Linked DNA regions of Prochlorococcus marinus str. SB. The protein of the gene in region 2 interacts with the protein of the main gene of each other region in a pairwise test. Links are inferred from orthologs where the notes say so. Each region holds a gene or a part of one and is shown on either strand. Other genes may lie near its edges.

Region 1 (4,739 bases), on a different replicon or contig from region 2:
ATTGGTTTTATACCTTTCTCTTTACACTTCTTGACCAAATCAAGAACACCATACATAACTCCATGATCAGTAAGAGCTATCGATTCCATTCCAAGATCACAAGCTCTATCTACAATTTTTGAAATTTGACTGGCACCATCAAGCAAGCTGTAGTCACTATGATTATGAAGAGGAACGAAAGCCATATTCAAATAATTTATATATATAAGATAGAGAAAATTTCTAAAAGATCTATACTTTGTGATTACAAATTAATTATTAATACAAATTTAAAATAAAGGTCTGTTCTTAATTACCTGAGCATCAATTTCAAAGATATTTGCGGCATTCAATATTCTATCTTCCTCTAATACATTGCCTATTAATTGCATTCCAATAGGTAATCCTCTAGTATCAAAACCACAAGGAATACTAATTGCTGGGAGGCCTGCCAAATTAACAGGAACAGTTAATAGGTCAGACAAATACATTGAGAGTGGATCATTTACAAAATCTCCCTTTAAAAAAGCAGTGGTTGGGCAAGTTGGAGTTAATAAAACATCTACTTTCTTAAAAGCATTATCAAAATCTTTTCTTATAAGTGTCCTAACTTTTTGTGCCTTCTTGTAATAGGCATCACTGTATCCAGCTGACAATGCATAAGTACCTATCAAAATTCTTCTTTGTACCTCATCTCCAAAACCCTCAGCTCTACTTTTTGAAGTCATATCTATAAGATTTGTACCTTCATTCGATCTGTGGCCATATTTAACTCCATCATATCTAGCTAAATTTGCGGAGGCTTCAGATGGTGCAATTACATAATATGTCGCAATTCCATCATTAAATCTAGGACATTCAACTTCAATAATTTCAGCCCCTAAAGCTTGGAATCTATCAACTCCAGAAAGAACAGATTCCTTAACTTCTGGATTAAGCCCTGGGTGATCAAAACATTCTTTAATGATTCCAATTTTTAAACCCTTTATAGATTTATTTAAGTCAGTCAAATAATTCGGTACTGGTTTGTCAAGACATGTTGAGTCAAAGGGGTCTTTACCAGATATTGAATAAAGAATTTCAGCAGCATCTGAGACAGTATTTGTAATTGGGCCAATTTGATCAAGAGAGCTAGCAAATGCTACAAGCCCCCATCTACTAACTCTGCCATAAGTAGGTTTAAGACCTACGACGCCACAAAATGAAGCTGGCTGTCTTATTGATCCTCCTGTGTCAGAACCTATAGCGGCAGCACAAAATCCAGCGGCAACTGAAGCAGCACTACCGCCTGAACTGCCTCCTGGCACTCTATTAATATCCCAGGGATTTGAAGTAACACCAAATACAGAAGTTTCGGTTGAACTACCCATTGCAAATTCATCTAAATTTGTTTTTCCTAAACAAATTCCCCCTGAAGACCATAATTTGCTCGAAGCGGTAGATTCATAAGGAGCGACAAAGCTTTTAAGCATTTTACTTGCACAAGTTGTTGTGACTCCTTTGGTACAAATATTATCCTTTATTGCTATTGGGATCCCCGCGAGAGGAGGCAGTTTTTCTTTATTTTGAATTAATTTATCAATATTCTCTGCTTGCTCAATAGCATTATCTTTTGTAATACAAATATATGAGTTAATTTCAGGATCTTTTTGATCGATTTTTTCAAAGATATCATTAACTAATTCCTTAACAGAAACATTATTACTGGTAATTTCTTTTCTTAAAGAATTAAAATTCATTTTTTAATTTATTTCTTAAATTCAAAGTTATCAAACAGTTAATGGTTCTTCTTTATTGCAACGTACTAAAGTGTGTTTAATATTTTTGGAACCTTCATCAGAAAGATCTTTAATAAAAGAAGACATATTTTCTTTTAAACTACGTTTAGTAATAAATGGGCCGAACCAGTATGTATTACTAGGTTCATCTGTCTCAATTTTAGCCCACCAGGCTAAACCAAGTTTGTTTCCAAAATTTCTAATCAATTTTTTTGGCCTGATTGACCATCAATTCTTGTTAAATTCTATACAATTTTGTAGTGAAAATTCAATAAATTTTTATTAATCATATTAATGTATTGAAACAACAACATTTTAGTGGTCTTTAAAAAAGTAATTTTTAATAAAAATTATTTATCTGTCAAGTAAAATAATGATATTGCAGCCGCCACAGAGGCATTTAAACTTGTAGTCTTACCTTTAAGAGAAATACTTAATATAAAATCGCATTTTTTCTGAGTAAGCAAAGAAATACCTTTATCTTCAGAGCCAACTACAACTACCAAAGGTCCTTTTTCTTTAAAATTTGACATGGATAATTGACCATCTCCAGATAAGCCAACAACAATAAAACCATTTTTCTTAAGTTCATCAAGAGCTCTATTTAAGTTAACAACTCTACTAACGTGAAGGTGTTCTAAGGCTCCTGCAGCTACCTTGGCGACAGTTCCAGTCAATCCTGCAGACCTTCTCTGAGGAATAATTACACCCTTACAATCAAATGCTTCTGCTGATCTAATAATCGCACCAACATTATGAGGATCAGTTATACCGTCTAAAGCGACTAATATAGGATTTGGACAATTTTGTTTAGAAAAATCTATTAATTGCTCTATGGATATTGTTTTAGAGCACGCTAACTGCAATGCAATACCTTGATGTGAGGCTCCATATGTCAATTGCGAAAGTCTGTTCCAAGAAACTTCTTCAATAAGAACTCCTTTTGATTTAAGATCCTTAAGCAAAATATAGAATTTGTCTGAAGAAAAAATTTCCGAAGTGCACCAAATTCTATTAATCGCTCTATCACTACTAAGAGCTTCATAAACCGAATGTTTACCCCATATCCAATCATCAAAATTTCTCTTATTAATAAACTCTTGATGCATATCAGAATTTTTATTAGGAAACTCTGTTTGTGATTTAAAACTTGGATTTCTTCTTTTTAAATAAGAAAAAGTATTATTTTTATCATTTTTTTTTAAATTTTCAACTTTCTTATTTTTAGCGGAATTGTTGAAAAATCTATCATTTTTTTCAGAACTATTTGTATTTTTTGGGTAATAACCAAAATCTGAATTTTTTTTGCGTTCTTTATTATTTTTTCCGCGAAATTTATTTGACGAGTTTTTCATAGATTCAATTCATTTTTAATTCTAAATATTCAAAAAGGGTTGATAATCTTTGAGGATCTTTTAAAAATAGCCAGCCAATAAGAGTTTCAAAACCTGTTGCTCTAGAATATATGGTGGGGTTTGAAGATTTTGGATATCTCTTTGTTTTATTTCTAGCACGCCTAATTAAATCCATTTCATTTGAATTTAACAAATGTTCGATTTGACTTAAAGATTTTGACTGAGATTTTGCTTTTACTTCATTTACTACAGATAAATGGAGGTCTTTAGATTTTAGAGGGTAATGAACATGCCTTAGTCTTTGATGGAGCTCCCATACCGAATCTCCAAGCCAAGCAAGTTGAATAACACCTATATCCTCGGGAGATCCATATGGAACCAAGTTTTGAATCCAATAATTCAATTCTTTAAATAATTTAATGCATCTTCAAGGCTTGACTTCAAGTTAAGAAAATCCCCTAAACGAACAAGTTTAATTGTTTGGGCAACTCTCGAATTGCCAACGACAGAAAAACCAAGTTTTGACTTTTTGCATTCTTTTGAAGTTTGAACAAGTGCTCCCAGCCCCGATGAATCTAAAAAATCTATTTTTGTAAGATCTATAACGAATGGAAGGTCATTTTTTAAATTATTAGTAACAAAAGTCTTAAATTGTTTTTCTGAGAAAGCATCTAGTTGGCCTTTAAAAGTAAAAACCATTATGTTTCTTTTAACCTCAAGGTTTCCTCTTAAAGAAACGGTTAACTTCTGGAAATCTTCTATGATTTATACCTCCAAAAAATTAATTTATCAAATGTAATTATCAAATCAAATGAAAACAATATGTCAACATCTTTCTAACATTAGAGAAACAAATTTTTTAAATAAATAATCTGAATCATGTGGGCCAGGTCCAGCTTCTGGATGATATTGCACACTAAATATAGGCTTATTGTAAACCTCTAGGCCAGCCACAGTATTATCATTAAGGTTATAGTGGGTAATTCTAACTATGTCCTTTGAGAGAGTATGGGGATCAATAGCAAAACCATGATTCTGACTAGTTATCTCAATTTTATTATTTTCACCACAAGGATGATTTAAACCACGATGTCCAAAGGGTAATTTATAAGTTGAACCTCCTAATGCTAATCCAAATATTTGATGGCCAAGGCAAATACCAAACATAGGTATCTGACCATATTCAATGAGAGATTTTGCTAAGTCTATACCTTCAGAAACAGATGAAGGATCGCCGGGACCATTTGAAAAAAACACACCATCAGGCTTGTTAGAAAGAACATCATTTAGAGAAGATCGAGAAGGCAAAACCAAAACTTCACAACCATGGGATACAAGTCTATTTAGAATTGAATTTTTAATTCCAAAATCTATTGCTACTATTTTTAACTTTTTAAAAGATTCGTCATATCTTTTTCTTAGATCAAAAATTGTTTTCGTATGACTTTTCCATATATATTTTTGCTTTGTTGAAACAACTTTTGATAAATTTAATCCCTCCATCTTTGGAGTGTCAGAAATTATCTTTAAACAACTTTCATCAGTTTTATCTAGAGAAGTAATAACTCCATTCATCGCGCCACTAGACCTTAAAATTTTAACAAGAGCTCTTGTATCAATTCCATGT
Region 2 (4,664 bases):
AGGCAGTATAGTAGCGAATTTCACAATTGCAGTTAACAGAAGAAGCAGAGATGAAGAGCCAGATTGGTTTAATTTAGAAATATGGGGCAAGCAAGCACAAATAGCCGCAGATTATGTGAAAAAAGGATCATTAATTGGAATTACAGGAAGCTTTAAAATTGATAGCTGGAAAGATAAAAATACTGGAGAAGATAGATTTAAACCAGTTGTTAGGGTAGATAGATTAAACTTACTAGGCTCACGAAAGGATTCTGATAATAACCAATATTCCAACAGCAATAACTCAAGTGAAATTCCTTTTTAAACTCTATTTTTTTTAAGAAATCTAATAAGTATTCTTATAAAAAAATATAAGAAAATTAAAATTAAAATTGGCTTTACAACATATTTGATTTGATCTAAATAAGTTTGAATAATTGGATAATTTTCACCAAATAAATAACCTGAATAAGTGAGAAGTGCTACCCATATCAGGCTCCCAAATGTAGTCCAAAGCAAAAATTTTCTTAATGGCATAAGTTCTATGCCAGCAGGAACAGATATTAAAGTTCTTATACCTGGTACTAATCTGCCCCAAAAAACTAAAGAAACACCGTATTTATCAAACCATCTTTTACTTTTACTTAAATCACTAGGAGAAATACCCAGATATTTTCCGTTTTTATCTAGAAAATTTGAAAGTCTTTTTTCATTTACTAATCTACCTAAATAGTACCAAGGCAATGATCCTAAAATAGTTCCAAGTAATCCCCAAAAAACTAAAATATAGAAATTTAATTTTTGTTGATAAACAAAAAAACCTCCTAATGGCATTATTATTTCCGAAGGAATTGGAGGTATTATGTTTTCCAAAAACATAGCCAAACAAATAGTGAGGTATGCAATTGTTGAATTCTTTTCAACAGCCAAACTAATATAGTCCGGAATTGAAGTAAGAAAATTTACAAAAATTAAACTCAAACTTAGTATCTATAAAGCTCTGGTTTGTAAGGTCCTTCAACAGAGACATTGATATAGTCAGCTTGTTCCTTAGTTAATTTTGTTAATTTTGCACCAATTTTATCAAGATGTAATCTAGCTACCATTTCATCTAAATGCTTTGGTAAAACATAAACCTCCTTAGCATATTTTTCTGACTTATTGAAAAGTTCGATTTGAGCTAATACTTGGTTAGTAAAAGAATTACTCATAACAAAACTTGGATGTCCAGTGGCACAGCCTAAGTTAACTAATCTACCTTCTGCTAAAAGAATTATTTTATTGCCACTTGGTAAAGTTATGTGATCAACCTGTGGCTTAATATTTTCCCATGGATAATCTTTCAATGAAGCCACATCAATTTCATTATCGAAATGACCAATATTACAAACTATGGCCTCATCTTTCATCTTGACGAGATTTTCGTTTGTAATCACTTGATAGTTCCCAGTTGCTGTAACAAAGATATCTATATCTTCCACAACATCTTCTAACGTAACAACGCTAAAACCTTCCATTGCCGCTTGAAGAGCACAAATTGGATCAACTTCAGCAACTTTTACGATTGCACCAAGTCCACGTAATGATTGAGCTGAGCCCTTACCTACATCTCCAAAACCCATTACTAAGGCAACCTTTCCAGCAATCATCACATCAGTTGCGCGCTTTATGCTATCTACTAAAGATTCGCGGCAGCCATATAAATTATCAAATTTGCTCTTAGTTACTGAATCATTAACGTTAATCGCAGGGAAAGGTAAAGCATTTTGCTTTTGCAGTTGATAAAGTCTTGCGACTCCAGTTGTTGTTTCTTCAGTAACACCAATGATATTACTCTTAATTCTAGAATAGAAGTTACTATCGTTTTCTAATTTAGACTTAATAGAATTGAATAAAGCAATTTCTTCTTCATTTCCGGGATTATCTAAAACAGACAAATCTTTTTCCGCTTTACTGCCGAGTATCAATAAACCAGTTGCATCCCCACCATCATCAAGAATCATATTTGGAGAGTCTGAACCCCAATCAAGGATATAGTGGGTATATTGCCAATATTCGTCAAGAGTCTCACCTTTTTTTGCGTAGACGGAAATTCCTTGATCTGCGATAGCTGCAGCCGCATGATCTTGAGTTGAAAAGATATTACATGAGGCCCATTTCACTTCTGCACCAAGATCAACAAGAGTTTCTATTAAGACTGCTGTCTGAATAGTCATGTGAAGGCTTCCAGCTATTTTTGCACCTTTTAGTGGCTTTTCAGATTGATATTTATCTCTCAAGGCCATTAATCCAGGCATTTCTTTTTCGGCAATTTTAATTTCTTTATGTCCAAAATCTGATAAAGATATATCAGTAATCACGTAATTAGGTGTAGAGGTTTTAACTGAATTTGCAATAACCATATCTAGTAAATACTTTATCTATTAAACTATAAATGATTTTTGAATAAATTTGTGTTTGTTGAGAATTTAGAAGAAACTTTAAATCTAGGAAAAAAACTCTCTCGCAAATTAAATCCCCAATCAATTGTTTTATTACAGGGTCCAATTGGGGCTGGAAAAACCTCATTTGTTCAAGGGATTGCTAAAGGCTTGTCAATTTCTGAGGACATTACAAGCCCTACATTTGCTTTATCGCATCATTACAACTCCGGAAGAATTCCACTAATTCATCTTGATTTATACAGGTTAAAAAATATTACTTCAGCGAAAGAAGTTTTTTTTTCAGAAGAAGAAGAGGCAATACAAAAGAAAGCCATTTTAGTTATTGAATGGCCAGAATTAATAGAACCAGTTATTGATAATTTCTGGAAAATAGAAATTAGTTACGCAAAAAATTTCGGGAGAAACTACGAAATAAGAGATCCCAAAAATTTATTAGCCTCCTCATAATTTGGCTGTTGATCGATGGCGCCTTCGCCAAGACAAGTTAATAATCCACAAACACCTGCGAACTTAATGCAATCTTCTATCTCTTCTTCATTTGAAGGATAGCCAAAAGAAATTAATTTTGAAATAAAGCCAGCCAGAAAAGCATCGCCTGCGCCAGTTGTATCAACAATTTTTTGTGAAGTAAGAGTTTCGGTAATTCCCTGCAATCCGTTGATATACCATAAAACGGGATTTTTTCCATCAGTTATTATTACATCTGGTCTATTAGACAATTGTTGAGATATTAGCAAGGGATTTTCATCCTCAAAAAACAAAGTTGCTTCTTCCTTAGCAAGCTTTAAAACATTTGCATGATTTAAAAAATTCTTAATTAATTTCACTCTACCCGCTTTACTAATTTCTGATGAAAAACTTGCATGATCCCAAAAGACCTCTCTCCAATTCAAATCAATAACTATTTTGACTTCAAATTTATTAGCCTGTTCCACAAGAAAAAAAACAGTCTCTGCTGATATTGGAGATGATAATAAGATAGTTCCTGTAACCAAATATTTTATTTCTAAAAAAGATTTCTCCAAACTTAAAATTTCTTTTTCTAATAATTTCTTCCTAAGAACTTCGTCTGCAAAGCATGAATTAGAACTTTTCTCAAAGCCTGAAAAAAAACGATCACCAAATTGATCTCTATCTACATTAACCACGCGAGTAGATGAATCATTATCTAATTGCAAGAAATCTAAATTAACTCCCAATTGATCAAATTGCGTAATAAATTTTTTTCCATAATCATCATTACCCAAACTTCCTATAAATGTTGAATCTATTTTTAATTTTCTTAATGCACAAGCAACATTAGCCGGCGCACCACCCAAAAAATCTGTAAATCCTTGATTTGACTTATTTCTGATTCTGTCTATTAAAGCCTCTCCAATACATATGACCTTTCTCTTTTTCATAAGTGAACGCTTTTTCTTAACTAAGGATAATTTATTAAAAACGAATAATTTTTTTTTGAATTAAAGTTTAATTAAAAGCAAACTCATAGTGTCTTTAAATAAATCTGAAACTTGGCAGTGGAAAAATTGGAAAATTTCTTGGTCTTTATCCAAAGAATCTAATTCTGAAAAAAATATTCAAATTTTATTAGTTCATGGCTTTGGGGCATCTAAAAACCACTGGAGACATAATCAAGATTTTCTTGGTAAATTTTCTAATTGCTACGCAATTGACTTATTAGGATTTGGAAAAAGTAGTCAGCCTAGTGCTTTATTAAATTTCGAACCTGAAAAAGAAAACTCAATTAAATATTCATTTGACTTATGGGGTAATCAAATATCAACATTTTGTGCAGAGGTAATAAAATCTCCTGTTTACTTAGTAGGAAATTCAATTGGTGGTGTTATTGCATTAAAAGCTGCTGAAATCCTAAAAGATAATTGCAAAGGTATCATTTTGATTGACTGTGCACAAAGAACTATGGATGATAAACGTTTAAAAAAAAGTGATATCTTAATGAATCTACTAAGACCTGTACTTAAAACGATAGTCAGACAAAGAGTAATTAGCAATACACTTTTTACAAGAGCTGCCAACCCAAAAGTTATAAAGAAAATACTTGAACAAGCTTACCCTACAGGAAAAAATATTGACAAAGAATTGATTGAAATACTTTATCAACCCTCTCAAAGGAAAAACTCTAAAGAAGCATTTCGAGGTTTTATTAACTTATTTGATGATTATCTCGCGACTGACCTTTTCGATAAGGTTGATGCTCCAATTCAATTAATTTGGGGA

The links. Proteins that work in one complex are often made in the same cells at the same time.
Region 1: the proteins of tsaE (region 2) and rlmB interact in binary tests that used the Escherichia coli proteins (3 or more experiments, as listed by UniProt). The link is inferred for Prochlorococcus marinus str. SB from one-to-one orthologs.

The regions. Positions count from the first base shown.
Region 1 is NZ_JNAS01000001.1:152,502-157,240, reverse strand. The notes cover bases 1,111-4,109. They hold rlmB (23S rRNA (guanosine(2251)-2'-O)-methyltransferase RlmB), read right to left. Parts: upstream 3,113-4,109; coding sequence 2,108-3,112; downstream 1,111-2,107. Other genes in these bases: carA (glutamine-hydrolyzing carbamoyl-phosphate synthase small subunit), read right to left, coding at 3,938-4,109; EV02_RS09165 (STAS domain-containing protein), read right to left, coding at 3,512-3,811; EV02_RS07645 (ribonuclease III domain-containing protein), read right to left, coding at 3,117-3,515; EV02_RS07635 (DUF1816 domain-containing protein), read right to left, coding at 1,749-1,964; gatA (Asp-tRNA(Asn)/Glu-tRNA(Gln) amidotransferase subunit GatA), read right to left, coding at 1,111-1,718. In the rest of the region: EV02_RS07625 (DNA polymerase III subunit alpha), read right to left, coding at 1-185; more of gatA, read right to left, coding at 270-1,110; more of carA, read right to left, coding at 4,110-4,739. UniProt on the Escherichia coli protein: Specifically methylates the ribose of guanosine 2251 in 23S rRNA.
Region 2 is NZ_JNAS01000002.1:740,466-745,129, reverse strand. Bases 1,228-4,151 are described here. They hold tsaE (tRNA (adenosine(37)-N6)-threonylcarbamoyltransferase complex ATPase subunit type 1 TsaE), read left to right. Parts: upstream 1,228-2,432; coding sequence 2,433-2,870; downstream 2,871-4,151. Other genes in these bases: EV02_RS02510 (alpha/beta fold hydrolase), read left to right, coding at 3,915-4,151; EV02_RS02505 (carbohydrate kinase family protein), read right to left, coding at 2,828-3,826; ahcY (adenosylhomocysteinase), read right to left, coding at 1,228-2,381. In the rest of the region: EV02_RS02485 (single-stranded DNA-binding protein), read left to right, coding at 1-304; EV02_RS02490 (DedA family protein), read right to left, coding at 301-960; more of ahcY, read right to left, coding at 963-1,227; more of EV02_RS02510, read left to right, coding at 4,152-4,664. UniProt on the Escherichia coli protein: Required for the formation of a threonylcarbamoyl group on adenosine at position 37 (t(6)A37) in tRNAs that read codons beginning with adenine.